DNA from 4 places in the Neobacillus sp. K501 genome. Region 4 is predicted to be linked to each of the others. Evidence: predicted binding sites of a transcription regulator. Region 4 holds the regulator's gene; each other region holds the start of a gene.
What was found. The regulator Rex, encoded in region 4, represses fermentation and respiration genes when NADH is low (regulators of the CRP and FNR family bind a similar motif). The targets are predictions, from matches to a motif close to TTGTGAAATATTTCACAA.

Region 1 (4,217 bases), on a different contig from region 4:
CAGCCCAAACTAACGAGCTCCCGATGGCAAACATCCTCAACGACTTCATCACAACACGAAACGCCACCATCACCCAAATCCAAAACACTCCAATTGGAGCGTGGGAAACCACAGGAAACGCCAACGGCATGGAAATCACAACCAGATCCATCGCCTACATCATCGCTGGACATCAAATGCACCACTGCAACATCGTAAAAGAAAGATACTTAAACAAATAAATGGTGTCGATAGTGGTGCCTGTCACCGCTCGTGGACACTGTCCACCTCAGGCGGACAGTAAAAGAAAAAAATAAGACATACAATCATTAAACTGTATGTCTTTTCTTTTTAGCCCATTTTGGTTCTAGCCGCTGTTGGCTGATATTTTCTCATGGGGCCATTTTCGAGTACTTCTTGAAGATAGAAGTTTCCTTTGGGGCTTGTTTTCTTGAGCAAGTCCATTAGGTATGTAATATCGTCAAGTGCTCGGTGTGTTTGATAGTTCGTAATATCATGAGCTTGTAGGAGTGTGAGAAGTTTACCGTTTGGGAAACCGTAATTCTTCCATTTTACTCCTCTCATTGTACAATACCACTTTAGTTCATTTACTTCCGGATACATATGGTAAAGAAAGCTGCGGTCAAAGGAAGCATTGTGAGCAAAGACTGAATCCGCACGATGGAAATAGGTTTTAATTTTCACATCATAAAAGCTTTTTCCTTCTACTAATTCATAGGGAATTCCATGAACTTGATAGGCACGGTCATAGTTTCTTCGTGCGGAACTTGAAATCGGCTCACGAAGAAAGGAATCTTCCTCGATTATTTCTTTGACCTCTCCTGTGTCCCCATCGTATAAAAATAACTTCAACGCCAATTCGATAACTTCATCGGTTGTTGGCCCTAACCCTGTTGTTTCTACGTCCAATACCAAACCAAATTTCTCTATGTTCCGCATCCTCTTCATTCCTTTGATAAAAAATATTACTACCATTATAACATTTTCAATAAAAATAGACTCGTCAACGGACGAGCCTCAATAATGGTAATTTTTGAAAGAGAAACATGAGAATCTAGCTTTCCCTAATTCCTTTCATGTACGCTTTAATAATGATCAAAAAACTTTCATCGATATCCAATGACATTTTAAATCCGCCCCGCTGTTCTAATGAGGAAAAGCCATGCAGAATGCTGCGAAGTCCTCTTACCGCGTGGAAGGCTCTGTCGCCATCTAAGTCAAAGGCATGCAGCACACGGACAACTAGATCTACTACTCTAACACTATGTTGTTGAACCTCTTCATCCCCTGAATCAGGTGCCATCAAAGTCGCCTCATAAATTCCGGGGTGTTTGCGGGCAAAGTTGACATAGGCCTTACTAATCGCTAAAACAGCCTCCTCTCCTGACACTCCAATTGCTGCATGGGCTAATTCCTCATAAAGTCGTTCTAGACCATATATCGCAAGTTTCTTTCTTAAACCCCCGAGCCCATCAAAATGGTTATATAATGATGGTGGACGGATTCCTAGTTTTTTTGCCAGGTTTGCCAATGTTACTTCTTGCATTCCAAAATCATCGGCAATCTCGCCAGCTACTTCTAGTATTGTTGAAATTTCGAGTGCTACCTTAGGTCTTGGTGACATCCTCTATACTCCTTTATTCAATTTTTGCTCGATGTTTATTATCGCCTGTTCCATTACTTTCACAGGATTTTCAACCATTTCTCCATGACCTACAGCAAGCAGCTTTGGTCGGTAATTCACAAGCTTCTTGGCACTATCAAGAGCAATGTTCTTACTCCAAGTAGCGAAAGCGGGGAAGGGAAACAACGGCTTCATATCCCCTGATACCGCAATTCCACCCCTTGTTTGAAAAGAGTCGCCAGCGATCAACGTCTTTGTCCGACTATCCAAAAATGAAATCGATCCTGGGGTATGGCCTGGAGTTTCAATCACCTCTAATGAGCCGACAAGATCTCCTTCCTTCAATAAAACATTGGCTCTTGTCTTTAGCTTTTTCGGAACGCCGCCCTTTATTGGGGTTTGGTGTTCATGCGGATCAAGTGAAACGTCACCACTCATCAGTCTGTGATCACGAATAGATATATAAACGGGCACATCAGGAAGTTCTTCCTTGATGGCATCAAGTGCACCAACATGATCGTCATGTGCATGAGTCAAAACAATCTTTGTAATCGGCTTTCCAATCTCTGCCGCTGCCTTAAATATCCCCTTCACACTATAAGGCAGTGCAGCATCAATCAAGGTCAAACAATCCTCTTCCTCCACTAAATAACAATTCACCGGAAACACATTAGGCATAAATGTCACTTGATACAAAAATCCGTTTTTAATCACTCTCACAGTGATCATCCCCTTAACTAATATAGTTAGTTTTATTTTAACTAATATAATTAGTTTTATCAAGTGGTTTTGGAAAAAAATCACACGTTAATAATTTGTTCAAATCTTTATTGCGAAATTGTGAAACAGTGAACAATCTATCCTCAATTCAAGATTAATTTGTTATATTAAGAGTGTAATAAAGATAACAAACATATCTTACAAGGAGATGCTTAAAAATGCTTGCAAATTGGTTAAGAGAAAATAAAGTTGCCGCTGGTATCCTTACTGTCCTTCGTTTATACCTTGGATATTCTTGGTTCACAGCAGGTTTTCATAAAATCACAGGTGGCTTCGATGCTGCAGGATTCTTAAAAGGTGCAATCGCTAACCCAGTAAAAGGCCCAGATGGAAATATGGTCTACAGCTGGTATGTAAGCTTCTTAGAAAACTTTGCTTTACCAAATATCGATGTATTCAACTTTATCGTTCCATGGGGCGAAACACTTATCGGTTTAGGACTTCTCTTAGGTTGTTTAACAACTGCTGCGATGTTCTTTGGTTTAGTAATGAATTTTTCATTCTTCCTGGCTGGAACTGTATCTCATAACCCAACCGATATTTTCTTAGGCTTCATCATCTTGACTGCAGGTTACAACGCTGGACGGTTCGGCTTAGATCGCTGGGTGGTTCCATACATTCGTAAAACAATGAAAACAAACCGTGTCACTGACAACGGAAAAGCAACTGCCTAACGACAACTGTGAAATATGATAAAGCTGTTCAAATACTTGTCAAAACATTTCGAACAAACTTTGAACTTAACACCCTGCCCATGTTAATAAAACTTTGTATCTAATATAGTAAAAGTAACAAAAACAAATAATTTTTCGAAAGGCGGAATGGATTATGTTTAACAAATTTTTAAGAGAAAATAAGATCTCTGCAGCTATTTTAACCGTTATTCGTTTATATCTTGGATATGCTTGGTTCACAGCAGGTTTTCATAAAATTACAGGTGGCTTCGACGCGACAGGATTTTTAAAGGGTGCCGTTGGTAACCCAGTAAAAGGTCCAGATGGAAATATGGTCTACAGCTGGTATGTAAGTTTCCTAGAAAACTTTGCGATTCCAAATGCTGATGTATTCAACTTCATTATTCCTTGGGGTGAAACGCTAGTAGGTTTAGGACTATTATTAGGATGCTTAACAACTGCAGCAATGTTCTTTGGTTTAGTGATGAACTTCAGCTTCTTCCTGGCAGGAACCGTATCTCATAACCCAACTGACATCTTCTTAGGCTTCATCATCTTGGCAGCAGGTTACAACGCTGGCCGTTACGGTTTAGACCGTTGGGTAGCTCCATACATCCGCAAAACCGTCATGAAAGATAACACGATAAAGCATCATGTATAACAAAAGAAACCTCCTCAATCGATTGTGATTGAGGAGGTATTTTATGTTTTTAATAAATATTATCTTCTTCACTGCTTTCAAAACCAGTTCGTTCTTGGTACCAATTTGTTACTTGTGTAAGTATGCAGTAGACGAGGAAAAAATTCATTGCCCAAACGTTTAGGAATGGTGCCAAGCCTCCAAAATCGATACCATGATATCCTTTTAACTTAATGACAATCATTGATTCTATAAAAATTAATACAAACCCAAGTACACTAGCTACAGCCATCCTAATCATTTTTTCCCCTCCATAAGCTTCTATTAGGCTCGTAATATCTTCTAACGATAAATAGTGACATTTTTGTGAACATCTATATTCCTATTATATTCCAATTGAATGAAAAACCACAACCAAAATGAACAAGAAATTAAAAGGAAGTGAGGGAATTTACGACTTACCCTTAATACGGGATATGGTGATCAATAAGGTCAAGGA
Region 2 (4,217 bases), on a different contig from region 4:
CAGCCTCGAAGTTTTTCTTTACTTCTTCTAACTCTGGACGTACGTATGTAAAATTTTCAAAACTCATCAGATTAGCCCCCTTTTCTTGATTACCAATTATATGATTTCTACACTAGTGATTCATATTCCTTTTACACAAAAAAAATACGGCAAAAAGCCGTATTAAAATTTTCCTGCTGGCAATCCTAATTTTTTTAATAATTCAATCGCTTCCAGTTTTTCCTCATCTGTTAAGCTCGACATTAAACGATGGATTTGCTGGGCATGTTCCGGAAAAATTTCTTGAATAAAACTTTTCCCTTTATCCGTAATTTGAGCATACGTAACACGTCTGTCGTTTGGACAAGCAATTCTTATTAGCAAGCCTTTTTGTTCAAGTTTATCTACCACGTACGTGATACTGCCGCTTGCAAGCAAGATTTTTCCGCCAATTTGCTGCATTGGTTGGTCGCCTTTGTGGTATAGAAGCTCTAAAACAGCAAATTCTGTTGGATTTAACCCACTTGTCTGAATAACTTTATTAACATGCTCATTAATCGCTTTGTAAGCCCTTGAGAGGACAATAAATAACTTCAATGATTGAGACAATGACTCATTATCCATAAAAACTACATCCTTTATAAAATTATCTCAGCTTCAAGATTATTATAAATCTCTTTTAGTTTTGTGTCAATTTACATATGAAAACAGTATTTTTTTCCACCAGCTAGGAATAGTGATATAATTGTGACTATTCACAAATTATATCCAAAAATACATGAGGTGAGGATTTTGAGTCAACCTGCTGTTTTAGCTGCGAAGCTAAAAAACACATCGGAAACAACGATGTACAATATACTCTTCATCATAGGGATATGTCATCTACTCAATGATGCCATTCAATCAGTCATTCCTGCAATGTTTCCGGTATTAGAAAAATCAATGGGACTTTCCTTCACCCAGCTTGGTATGATTGCCTTCTCCTTAAATATTGTATCCTCGGTCATGCAGCCGGTAATAGGTATTATCACAGATAAAAAACCAATGCCCTATGCCTTGCCCATAGGCCTTACCTTCACGCTGGGCGGGGTTCTAGGCTTAGCCTTTGCTCCAAGCTTTGAGTTCATTGTTATCTCAGTGCTCTTTATTGGGCTTGGATCAGCTGTCTTTCACCCAGAAGGTTCAAGAGTGGCCTATATGGCGGCGGGTACAAGAAGAGGGCTGGCCCAATCAATCTATCAAGTTGGCGGTAACACGGGTCAGGCACTTGCTCCACTGATTACCGCACTCATTCTTGTCCCTCTAGGACAAAGGGGTGCTTCTTGGTTTTCTATTGTTGCTGCACTGGCAGTAATATTATTAATTTATATCGCAAATTGGTATAATAAGAGACTAAAAGCACCAGATGGATTGTTACTAAAGAAAAAAGAGAGTGTGAACCAAAAACAAAAAAATGTCCTTTCAAAAAAAGTAAAGCAAACATTATGGTTAATCTTGCTCCTTATATTCGCTCGATCATGGTATATTTCAGGAATGACTAATTTCTATGCTTTTTATGGCATTAAAGAATATTCGCTTTCTATTAAAGAATCACAGCTTTTCTTATTTGCCTTTTTAGTAGCCGGTGCGGTAGGGACCTTTTTTGGTGGTCCTCTTGCCGATCGTTTTGGGAAGAAAAAGGTTATTTTCATTTCGATGCTATTAACGGTCCCTTTTTCAATCCTCATTCCATTTGTACCGGCAATGGTCACATTTATTCTTCTTACATTAACCGGTTTTATTTTGATGACAAGTTTTTCGGTTACCGTTGTCTATGCACAAGAGCTTGTTCCTGGAAAAATTGGAACCATGTCAGGATTAACGGTCGGACTTGCCTTTGGTATGGGCGCCATTGGTTCCGTTGGACTCGGTTACATAGCTGACTTAATTGGTTTATCCTCAATGGTATCGTTACTTGGATTCCTGCCATTACTGGGATTAACCGCCTACCTGTTACCAAGTGACCAAAAATTAAGGGAATGGAATAATTAAAAGGATGGGGCATCCCATCCTTTACTTTATCTCTTGAATTTTTTGATATAATTCTTCCTTCTCTTCATCTGAAAGCATTCTTTCTGCCATCGGGAAAAGCACATTTTCTTCTTTAGCAAAATGCTCAGTTAGAATGAAGTAGGCATTTTTAATTAATACAGCTAAATTTTTCATTTCTTCTATCGCTTGACTGCTGTCAGCCTTTGACAAGAATTCTCCAATATGGGATTTCGCTTGGTCATGTTCGTATTCCATTACGGCAATCGGACCAGAAGTTGTTCCAATATATACTCCCATCATTGGAAAAAGAACCCCCTCTTCCCTGTCAGAATGTGGGTCAAGATCATCCTTAAATTTTGTCACCTGAATGATTAATTCAGCAAAACTTCTTTCCACCTCATCATGTTGTTCAATTTCCTGCGTTAATTTATATAGTCCATCTAATTGGACTAATAATGGCGGATGTTCTTCCTTTAATTGCTTCAATCCTTTACAAAGGTCTGCTGGAGGCATACCTCCAAAAGCACTCATGCAACCACTCATCTCTAACTACACCTCTTTGTGTTTATTGTTGTTATTAGTATAAAAGTTAAGTTTCTCTTTTGTTGTGACACCAGTCACATATTGCAAGAAAAAAGGCATTTTATCAACAAGACAAAATAGCTTGTTAAAATTTTCAAAAAATTTTAACATTTATACTCAAAAAAACTAAGAAACTTTCATATAATATAGATAGAAGTAATAAGGGAGGGCTAAAAATTATGAAAACCCCTAATTATCACGATTTTTATCAAAAGGCACTAATTCCTATTGGTGTAAATGACCTAGCATCACTTCAGGAATCCGAGCTTTTTCACTATGATTCACCGACGCATTGGCTAATTGCCGTCGAAGGGGTACAGCTCCCTCAGCCAAAAATCTATTACCACTGGAAAGTGAGTATTTATCCTGCCGATTGCGAAGGTGATTTTAATTGGCGAAGACCATTCTATTGTTCTCAAGCAATGGAGTCCATGGATTCTGCCAATCATTTAGCTAGTTCGTTCGTGAAATCAAGCAAACTTGATAACCTTTCCTCATTAAGCCTACAAGAGAAAATAAGCTAATCCCCAAAATATACTTACCTTCCGCTTCACCTTCTTTTTATTCTCACTTGTGAAATAACATACATATGTCGTTATATATAAAAGAAAAAGATGCTGTTGCTTATTTTGCAACAGCACCTTTTCTTATGCTAATCTAAAGACAATTCCATGACCTCCTTTTGGATATTCCCATTTGATATTCTGATAGGGACATCCAATGCGGCAGCTGCCGCATTCATGGCAGCCTTCATAACCAACCTGCATTCTTAGGCCTTCCCATTTATAAACCTCAGCGGGACAGAACACCGTACAAATTTTATCAGGGCATTTTGTCATACAAATATCATGGTCCATTACCGTTAAATGTGACTTCGTGTCTGCCTTAAAGCGAAGAAGATACTGTTTTTCTTCGATATTCTTCGTTGACATTATTTCACCGCCTTCCAAGCACGATAAATATCTTGCAATACTTTAATCGTTCCTCGTTCAGCTGTTACACTCTTCATAATTTGCTTCTGCTTATCACGTTTTGGGGTTCCATCAACCGTAAAGAACTTGCTGGCCGCTTTGTTCATCATCGGAACATATTCCTTAAAATATTGTGGATATTTTTCAAATGTGTGCGCCGCATCTTTATATTTCTCTAAATCTTTAATAATAAAGCTATCATATAACTTCTCCCGGTAGAGATTTAAACTAGATTCAGAAAAATCCCCGCGGAACTTAGCCTCAATAACGGTTTCTGCGGCCATTTTGCCTGATGCCATCGCCATGTTTGATCCCTCTCGATGAATCGCATTAACTAACTGGGCTGCGTCTCCGACGACAACAACACCGTTCCCGGCAACCTTTGGCACAGACCTGTAACCCCCTTCTGGAATGAGGTGGGCAAGATATTCAGCCGATTCACCGCCTGCGATAAGGGGGCGAACCATTGGATGAGTTTTTAAATAATCCAAAAGCTCATACGGCTTCATCTTCGCATTAATCATACTAGAAAGGGTTGTGCCTACCCCAATATTCAAGCTATCTTTATTCGTATAAAGAAACGCAGTTCCAAGATTCCCTTTTGTGGAATCTCCAAAGATTTCTATCGTACAGCCTTGATTTTCTTCCAAGTTA
Region 3 (4,217 bases), on a different contig from region 4:
AGTTGTTCTTAAGCAGTTAGAAGGGGAATGGCCATGCTATGAAGATGTCCTTAACCGCTGGCTTGACCGGATTGAGGAAAAGATAAAGGCACTTTCCCTTACACCAAAATACACAGCCATTTCCAGGAAGGATAATAAAGAGGCAGACAAATTAGCAACGCAGGCGTTAGAAGGGAAAGAGATTTTCGCTAAAACGCAAATTCTTTAGGTATAGGAGGCAGAAATTTTGTGAAGAATTCGAATAGAAAAGAACTGTTAAATTATGTTGAATCCTTAATGGTACAATACTGCAATGGCTGCCTTTTACATCAGCATTTTAAACAGGAGGGCGGTAGGAGGTTTGCACATCGGTTTTGTATTTCAAAATGTACCGTGGGAGAGAAGTTACAGGATTACGGAAAAAAGCTGACATGATAACGGCTCTACATTAAAGAATTCTTCACGAAAAAGGCTGACAATTCATGTCAGCCTTTGATAAGTCATTATGATTTAAATTATAGTTTTACAACGTTAGCAGCTTGTGGTCCGCGGTTTCCTTCAACGATTTCGAAAGAAACTTCTTGACCTTCTTCTAAAGACTTGAAGCCTTCGCCAGTGATAGCGCTGAAGTGTACGAATACATCGTCTCCACCTTCAACTTCGATGAACCCGAAACCTTTTTCATTGTTGAACCATTTTACTTTACCGTTTTGCATCTACTATTTCCTCCTAAGCCTTTCGAAACACTGTATAAGTGCCAAAGATAAATATTATCATGTATAACGTATGTATAATTTTTAAACTTTACAAAATAATACATGATGCTTTAAATATACACGAAGAAAATAGGTCAGTCAAGGAATGGAAGCGCTTTTTTAGTGCTTAAATCATAATTATTGGAAAATAAAATTGAAATTGATAATTCTCTGGAAACATAAATTTATGGAAGACTCATATCTTAATATAAATTGAGATAAAGGGTGAGGAGAGATGTACCGGTTTTCAATTAAGGGAGAGGAATGGATCTTAAGGTTCTCACCACAGGTCTTCATTGAAGCGGAGGAGAAACAGGAGATTTTAATGTCTTTAATGCAAATCGGAAATGCTTTATCGTCTTACTCACATGGAGATGCCTTTCTTATATTTACAAAAAAGATTGGAGCAATCGTTTTTGATGTTCAAAGGATCCCATCATTTATCTTAACCGTTTCAAATATTATTCCTGAGGAAAATTGGTATTATTTTGATTCATCACTTAGAAAATCAAAATAAAAATAGGATGGATAGAACAGTCATAATGGCTGTTCTATTTTTGTCACATTTTTGTCAAAAACCACCTGAGTATTTCTGGTATTATTTGTTAAGATTTAATTGAAGATATTATTAATTGATAATTATTATTAACAATATAAAAATAGGGGGAAATAATGAAAACAAAACGTTATTATTGTGAAATATTGAGCATTAGGAATTGAATTTTGAGGAGGTAATACCGTGGATGCAGTAATCTTGGCAAGAGCTCAATTTGCCGCAACAACCATCTTCCACTTCTTTTTTGTCCCACTTTCTATCGGGCTGGTCTTTATGGTTGCCTTAATGGAAACGCTGTATGTGGTGAAGAAGAAAGAGATTTACAAAAAAATGGCGAAATTCTGGGGGCATCTTTTCTTAATTAACTTTGCCGTCGGTGTTGTAACAGGAATTATTCAAGAATTTCAGTTTGGGATGAATTGGTCCGATTATTCAAGATTTGTTGGCGATGTTTTTGGAGCACCACTAGCTATTGAAGCACTGCTCGCCTTTTTTATGGAATCAACCTTTATTGGACTATGGATTTTTGGCTGGGATCGGCTTTCAAAAAAAGTTCATTTAGCTTGTATTTGGCTAGTGTCATTAGGAACAATATTGTCGGGCTTTTGGATATTAACAGCTAATTCATTTATGCAGGTCCCGGTTGGATTTGAAATGAACAATGGTCGTGCAGAAATGAATGATTTTCTCGCATTAATTACGAACGGACAATTACTAGTGGAATTTCCACATGTTTTTACTGGTGCATTGTGTACAGCTGCCTTTTTTGTTGCCGGTATAAGTGCTTATAATCTATTAAAGAAAAGACATGTTGATTTTTATGAAAGGTCAATGAGACTGGCAATGATTATTGGATTAATCGGTAGTATTGGAACAGCTTTAAGTGGCCACTGGCAGGCACAATATTTAGTGAAAACACAGCCCATGAAAATGGCCGCAGCCGAAGGAATTTGGAAGGACACACCTGACCCAGCGCCTTGGTCAATATTTGCTACTATTAACACTGAGGCACAGGAGAATACGTTTGAGTTGAATATTCCCTATGCATTAAGCTTTTTATCTTATTCAAAATTTGAAGGCGGCCTGAAAGGGATGGAAACGCTGCAAAAGGAATATACGGAAAAATACGATTCTATAGTTGGTGATGGTACCAACTATATACCTCCTGTCAAAACGACCTATTGGAGTTTTCGCTTAATGATTGGCTTTGGTACCGCAATGATTCTGCTATCAATTGTTGGCATTTATTTATGGAGAAAAAGAAAGATTGAACATAGCAGCTTATTCTTAAAATTATTGATTCCTGCCATTTCATTTCCGTTTTTGGCCAATACCTTTGGCTGGATCATGACGGAGATAGGACGTCAGCCTTGGACAGTTTTTGGTTTAATGACTACTGCTGATGCGATTTCTCCAAATGTCTCAGCTGGGATGATATTATTTTCAATGATTATGTATCTATTAATTTTCACCATACTTTTAGTGGTCATGGTTTACCTAATGATTCGTGAAATTAAAAAGGGTCCGGAACTCCAATCCAAAGGTGCAGCAAAATCAATAACAGATCCATTTAATAAGGTAGGTGCTTAAGATGGAATTATCAGAACTATGGTTTGTCTTAATCGCCGTAGTCTTTATTGGTTTCTTTTTTCTAGAAGGATTTGATTTTGGTGTGGGTATATCAACAAGATTACTAGCACGATCCCAAAAGGATCGGACGATTATGGTAAATACAATCGGTCCTTTCTGGGATGCAAATGAGGTATGGCTTCTGACTGGGGGTGGTGCCATTTTCGCTGCATTCCCTCATTGGTATGCAACGATGTTCAGTGGCTATTATTTACCTTTGCTGGCTGTTCTTCTTTGCTTAATTGGACGTGGGGTTGCCTTTGAATTTCGCCGTAAAGTGGATAATCCCCGCTGGACTAATGTTTGGGATTGGGTAATATTTATCAGCAGCTTGCTTCCGCCATTCCTCTTAGGTGTACTTTTTACTAGTTTGCTTAGAGGTATGCCGATACAAGAGGATATGAATATGTCTGCTGGATTTACAGATTTTATTAATATATATTCCCTATGGGGAGGCTTAACCGTTACCTTGCTTTGCTTCTTACATGGGCTCAATTTCCTTTCCCTAAAAACAGAAGGAGAAATTCGTAAAAATTCTGCGGTGCTTGCCCAAAAGGTAACTTTGGCTGTTCTAGGAGCATTAGTTGTTTTTGTTGGATTGTCAGTAATCATGACCGATATTTTTGAAGTTCGTTTCATCGCAGAAATCGTTTTAGTTTCCCTGATCGTCCTTACTTACGCTCTCGCCTATTACTTTATATCACATAAAAAAGAGGGGCTATCTTTTACAATGTCGGGACTTGGTTTAGCATTTACTGTTTCAGCTATCTTTATAGGTTTGTTCCCGAGAGTGATGATAAGTAGCATTGATAAAGCCTTTGATTTAACAGTCTACAACGCAGCAAGCGGAGACTATTCGCTAAAAATCATGACGATTGTCGCCGTTTCAATCCTGCCGTTTGTATTAGGTTATACAATATGGAGTTACTATATTTTTAGAAAAAGAGTATCTGATAAGGAGCATTTGACTTACTAATGGACAAGGCATTGTTTTCTTATAAAGGGGCTATGCAGGTTTTGATTAGGCTAGCTGTTCTAACAGCTATGCAAGGAGTCATGATTATTCTACAAGCCTATTTTTTAGCCGAAGCAATCTCCTCCCTTTTTGGGGGAGATTTGTTTCGTACGGTTATAAAAGAATTGTTACTATTCTTTTTCGCACTCGTATTTCGCCAATTGTTAGTAGGATTTAAGAGAAATCTTGCTTTCCAATACGCAGTGATTACAACAAAAGAACTCCGTCAGAAGCTTCTAAATAAGCTTTTTACACTGGGGCATCGATTTGTGCGCGAAGAAGG
Region 4 (4,217 bases):
TCGTAGTCTCCAAGGAACTCCGTGCTGCCGTTACCGCTTAATTCTACAACCTTTGTCGCAATCCGATTAATGAAGTAACGGTCATGAGAGACGAATAAAATCGTTCCAGGATAATCGATCAGCGCATTTTCGAGTACTTCCTTGCTATCAAGGTCCAGATGGTTAGTAGGCTCGTCCAAAATCAAGACATTGGCTTTCTCCAACATCAGCTTCGCGAGTGCAAGTCGGGCTTTTTCACCACCGCTTAAGGTAGAAACGATTTTTAACACATCGTCACCAGAGAAGAGGAAATTTCCTAATACAGTCCGGATTTCCTTTTCGTTTTTTAAAGGATACTCATCCCAAAGTTCGTTCAATACACGCTTATTGGAGGTCAACTCCGCCTGCTCCTGATCGTAGTAACCAATATTGAGGTTGGTGCCATATAAGACATTGCCACTTAAGGCCGGGAGCTTTTTGATAATCGTTTTTAATAATGTCGACTTGCCAATGCCATTCGGACCTACTAAAGCAATACTATCGCCTCTGTAGACACGGAAGGAAATATCATCTGAAATTTTCTCGCCATCATAGCCAATCGCAAGGGAGTCAACGGTCAGAACATCATTTCCGCTTTGCTTTTCGATTTCAAATGAGAACGTTGCCGATTTTTCGTCACCTAACGGGCGATCCATAAGTTCCATTTTGTCGAGTTTTTTACGGCGGCTTTGAGCCCTTTTGGTTGTGGAGGCTCGTGCAAGGTTTCGCTGGATGAAGTCTTGAAGGGCTGCGACTTCCTGCTGCTGCCGCTCAAAAAGCTTCATATCCCGCTCATAATTGGCTGCCTTTTGATCCAGATAAGAGCTGTAGTTGCCGATGAATTTCTGAATTTGCTTACGAGAAACCTCATATACCTGTGTAACGACTTTATCTAAAAAGTAACGGTCATGGGATACGATCAAGATGGCTCCATCATAACCTTGTAAGTATTGCTCAAGCCAGGAAAGAGTATCAATATCTAGATGGTTCGTCGGCTCATCGAGGATTAAAATATCCGGCTTGGTTAACAGTAATTTCCCTAACGCCAGACGTGTTTTCTGACCACCACTTAGACTTGAAATCATCACCGAACTATCAGGGAAATTTAAACCATGTAAGATCGAGCGGATATCGGCCTCGTATTGATAGCCGCCTTGATCTTTAAACTGGATCTGAAGCTGGTCGTATTCCTTTAAGATCTTTTCATAGCTGCCACTGTCCTCGAAAGCGGAAGGGTCTGACATTCGTTCTTCGAGCTTTCTTAGTGATTTTTCCATGGACCTAAGGGATTCGAACACCGTCAACATTTCGTCCCAAATAGACAAATTCGATTCTAGGCCCGTATTCTGTGCTAAATAACCGATCGTGACTTCCTTCGGTTTAATAATTTCTCCGCCATCATGGGACAGGTGTCCGGCGATAATTTTTAATAGCGTTGACTTGCCCGCCCCGTTCCTTCCAACAAGGGCTACACGGTCACGGGTTTGTAATTCAAGTTTTATATTCGATAAAATAAGGTCAGCACCATAATATTTCTGTAATTGATTAACTTGTAATAATATCATTGAAATTCACCTCTATTACTTAAAATTAGTGTACCTTATTCCTACAGTTGCGGCAATAAAGGTCTATATGGTCATAGGTTTCTCCTGAAAAAACAGATAATTTATCGTAATTCGTTCAAAGTTTCACAGACAAATGGATAAAAATAGTGTATCATCTTTTTATTGGAGGATTAATTGTATGGCAGAGTTTACGCATTTTAACGAAGAAGGAAGAGCAAAGATGGTTGATGTTAGTGATAAACCAGAGACAGCACGGACGGCGCTTGCTCATTCCAGCATTGTTGTTAGTAAAGAAATCTATGAAAAAATCACAAATAATGAAATGAAAAAAGGCGATGTTCTTGCTGTCGCGCAGGTTGCCGCGGTATTGGCAGCGAAAAAAACATGGGATATCATTCCGATGTGCCATCCGATTCCGTTGACGGGTGTCAATGTAACCTTTGCTTGGGAACAGGAACAGACGGAAGCGTATCGCCTAAATATTCAAGCAGCAGTAAAAACAAAAGGGAATACAGGTGTTGAAATGGAAGCGCTAACAGCGGCATCTGCCTGTGCGTTAACCATTTATGATATGTGTAAAGCAGTAGATAAGGGTATGGTGATTGGATCAACTTATCTAGTGGAAAAAACCGGAGGGAAAAACGGAGATTTCCTAAGAACCGAACCGGTTAAATAAAGAACAAAGGGTGTGGAGATTATGAGTAACGATACGATGAAAATACCACAAGCGACAGCAAAGCGACTTCCCTTATATTATCGATTTCTAAAGAATCTTCATTCTTCCGGCAAACAAAGGGTTTCCTCGGCGGAATTAAGTGAGGCCGTGAAAGTGGATTCTGCAACCATTCGCCGGGACTTTTCCTATTTTGGTGCCTTAGGGAAAAAGGGTTACGGCTACAATGTGAATTATCTTCTTACATTTTTCAGAAAAACATTAGATCAGGATGAATTAACAAAAGTGGCGTTGATTGGGGTGGGTAACCTCGGAACCGCTTTTCTTAATTACAATTTTTTGAAAAATAATAATACAAAAATTGCCTGTGCCTTTGATGTGGACACAGAAAAAATGGGTACGACGATCGGCGATGTCCCAGTCTACCATATGGATGACTTGGATGAATATTTGGCGAAAGAGGAAATTCCGGTGGCGATTCTGACGGTACCTGCACCGGTCGCGCAAATGATAACTGACCGGCTGGTAAAAGCAAATGTGAAAGGAATCTTGAATTTTACTCCAGCGAGATTAAATGTCCCGTCATCGATTCGTGTCCATCACATTGATCTAGCGGTAGAACTGCAATCTCTCGTCTACTTCTTAAAGCACTATCCAACGGCTGAGGAAGTGGAATAAAGTGAAACTTCAATCAGTGGGGGTTTTACTGCCCGTTAATGCGGGATAAATAACGATGACTTTAGGCTCTTCTCTAAAAGGGAAGAGTTTTTTCATTTCCACAACTTTACAACGTAACAGTGTTATGTTACATTGTTGTTAGAAGGGAGTTTTACAAAATGAGCGAGGAGTTAATTTCGAAAAAGGATTTATTAGAAGCGGCCGGAATTTCGTACGGACAGTTATACCGTTGGAAACGTAAAGACCTTATTCCTGAAGAATGGTTTGTACGGAAATCAACGTTTACGGGTCAGGAAACCTTCTTTCCAAAAGCAAAAATTTTAGAAAGAATAGAAAAAATCCAAACAATGAAAGAGAATTTGTCCTTAGATGAACTTGCAGATATGTTTTCACCCAATTTGTCAAATTTAACATTAGAGTCAAGCGAAATCATAAAACGTAACATTGTTTCTCAAGTTGTAATGGATTTATATTTAGATCTCGAAAAAAGCGGACCACGTTTTAATTTATCAAGGATGCTGGAGATTTATGTATTAGAAAAGCTGCTTCAATCAGGCGAAATTAGTTTGGATGAAGGGAAGATGCTGCTGCAAGTATTAATCCCCAACAGGCAGGAGATTAAGCAGAAACATTGTGAAGTGGTGATTACGAGAAAGCTTGGGGTATCTTCTTGTCTATTGTTAATCAATCCAGAGGGGTTCCGATGTGAACCTGGTACCAAAACGGTTGCACACCTCTCGTTGATGGCATGTATGGAGGAAATAAAAGCGAAATTACTATAAAGGAGCAGAAATATGGATTCGAAAATCAGGAGAGATTTGGTGATCAATGGTTTTGGGTCTTCCAACGGCGGAGAGTTCGATCGAGTGAAATTAAATGGAAAAGGGACCGTTAATAACGATATAGTATGTACGGAATTTGATTGCAACGGTTCTGGGGTTGTCAATGGGAATGTATTTGCACAAGCAGGCAAAATTAACGGAAACGGGAAAATTAACGGGAATTTTGAGGGTGAGTCCCTAAAGGTTGATGGAACAGCTAAAATCGCGAATAGCCTCTATGTTAAGAAACTAAAAGTAGCCGGAAAAGCAACTGTGGGCGGGAAAATTAAAAGTGATGAAATAGGTATCCATGGCCGGTTAACCGTAGAAGGAGATTGCGAAGCAGAAACGTTTAAGGCGGAATCACAATTTACAATCAGTGGTCTTTTGAATGCGGAAAAAATCGACATAAAACTTTTTGGGGATTGTAAAGCGAAAGAAATCGGTGGTCATACGATTGTG

Region 1: ACWM35_RS17135 (DoxX family membrane protein) is a predicted target of Rex. The motif match lies at 2,463-2,480, and genes of this name have one in related genera.
Region 2: ACWM35_RS02760 (hemerythrin domain-containing protein) is a predicted target of Rex. The motif match lies at 2,675-2,692, and genes of this name have one in related genera.
Region 3: ACWM35_RS04610 (cytochrome ubiquinol oxidase subunit I) is a predicted target of Rex. The motif match lies at 1,427-1,444, and genes of this name have one in related genera.

Annotation. Positions count from the first base shown of each region.
Region 1 is NZ_JBSLYA010000007.1:271,397-275,613, forward strand. It holds gene ACWM35_RS17115 (DinB family protein) at 1-221, shown strand, start outside; gene ACWM35_RS17120 (exonuclease domain-containing protein) at 331-939, opposite strand; gene ACWM35_RS17125 (TetR-like C-terminal domain-containing protein) at 1,055-1,624, opposite strand; gene ACWM35_RS17130 (MBL fold metallo-hydrolase) at 1,628-2,302, opposite strand; gene ACWM35_RS17135 (DoxX family membrane protein) at 2,563-3,078, shown strand; gene ACWM35_RS17140 (DoxX family membrane protein) at 3,233-3,739, shown strand; gene ACWM35_RS17145 (hypothetical protein) at 3,789-4,019, opposite strand; gene ACWM35_RS17150 (hypothetical protein) at 4,170-4,217, opposite strand, start outside.
Region 2 is NZ_JBSLYA010000001.1:560,480-564,696, forward strand. It holds gene ACWM35_RS02745 (M3 family oligoendopeptidase) at 1-67, opposite strand, end outside; gene ACWM35_RS02750 (MarR family winged helix-turn-helix transcriptional regulator) at 163-603, opposite strand; gene ACWM35_RS02755 (MFS transporter) at 772-2,010, shown strand; gene ACWM35_RS02760 (hemerythrin domain-containing protein) at 2,032-2,553, opposite strand; gene ACWM35_RS02765 (hypothetical protein) at 2,772-3,116, shown strand; gene ACWM35_RS02770 (ferredoxin family protein) at 3,240-3,524, opposite strand; gene ACWM35_RS02775 (FAD-dependent oxidoreductase) at 3,524-4,217, opposite strand, start outside.
Region 3 is NZ_JBSLYA010000002.1:43,168-47,384, reverse strand. It holds gene ACWM35_RS04630 (ribonuclease H family protein) at 1-208, shown strand, start outside; gene ACWM35_RS04625 (zinc-finger domain-containing protein) at 229-414, shown strand; gene cspD (cold-shock protein CspD) at 495-695, opposite strand; gene ACWM35_RS04615 (hypothetical protein) at 970-1,251, shown strand; gene ACWM35_RS04610 (cytochrome ubiquinol oxidase subunit I) at 1,474-2,880, shown strand; gene cydB (cytochrome d ubiquinol oxidase subunit II) at 2,882-3,895, shown strand; gene cydD (thiol reductant ABC exporter subunit CydD) at 3,895-4,217, shown strand, end outside.
Region 4 is NZ_JBSLYA010000017.1:4,219-8,435, forward strand. It holds gene ACWM35_RS23795 (ABC-F family ATP-binding cassette domain-containing protein) at 1-1,583, opposite strand, end outside; gene moaC (cyclic pyranopterin monophosphate synthase MoaC) at 1,762-2,259, shown strand; gene ACWM35_RS23805 (redox-sensing transcriptional repressor Rex) at 2,281-2,934, shown strand; gene ACWM35_RS23810 (YhbD family protein) at 3,093-3,716, shown strand; gene ACWM35_RS23815 (cytoplasmic protein) at 3,729-4,217, shown strand, end outside.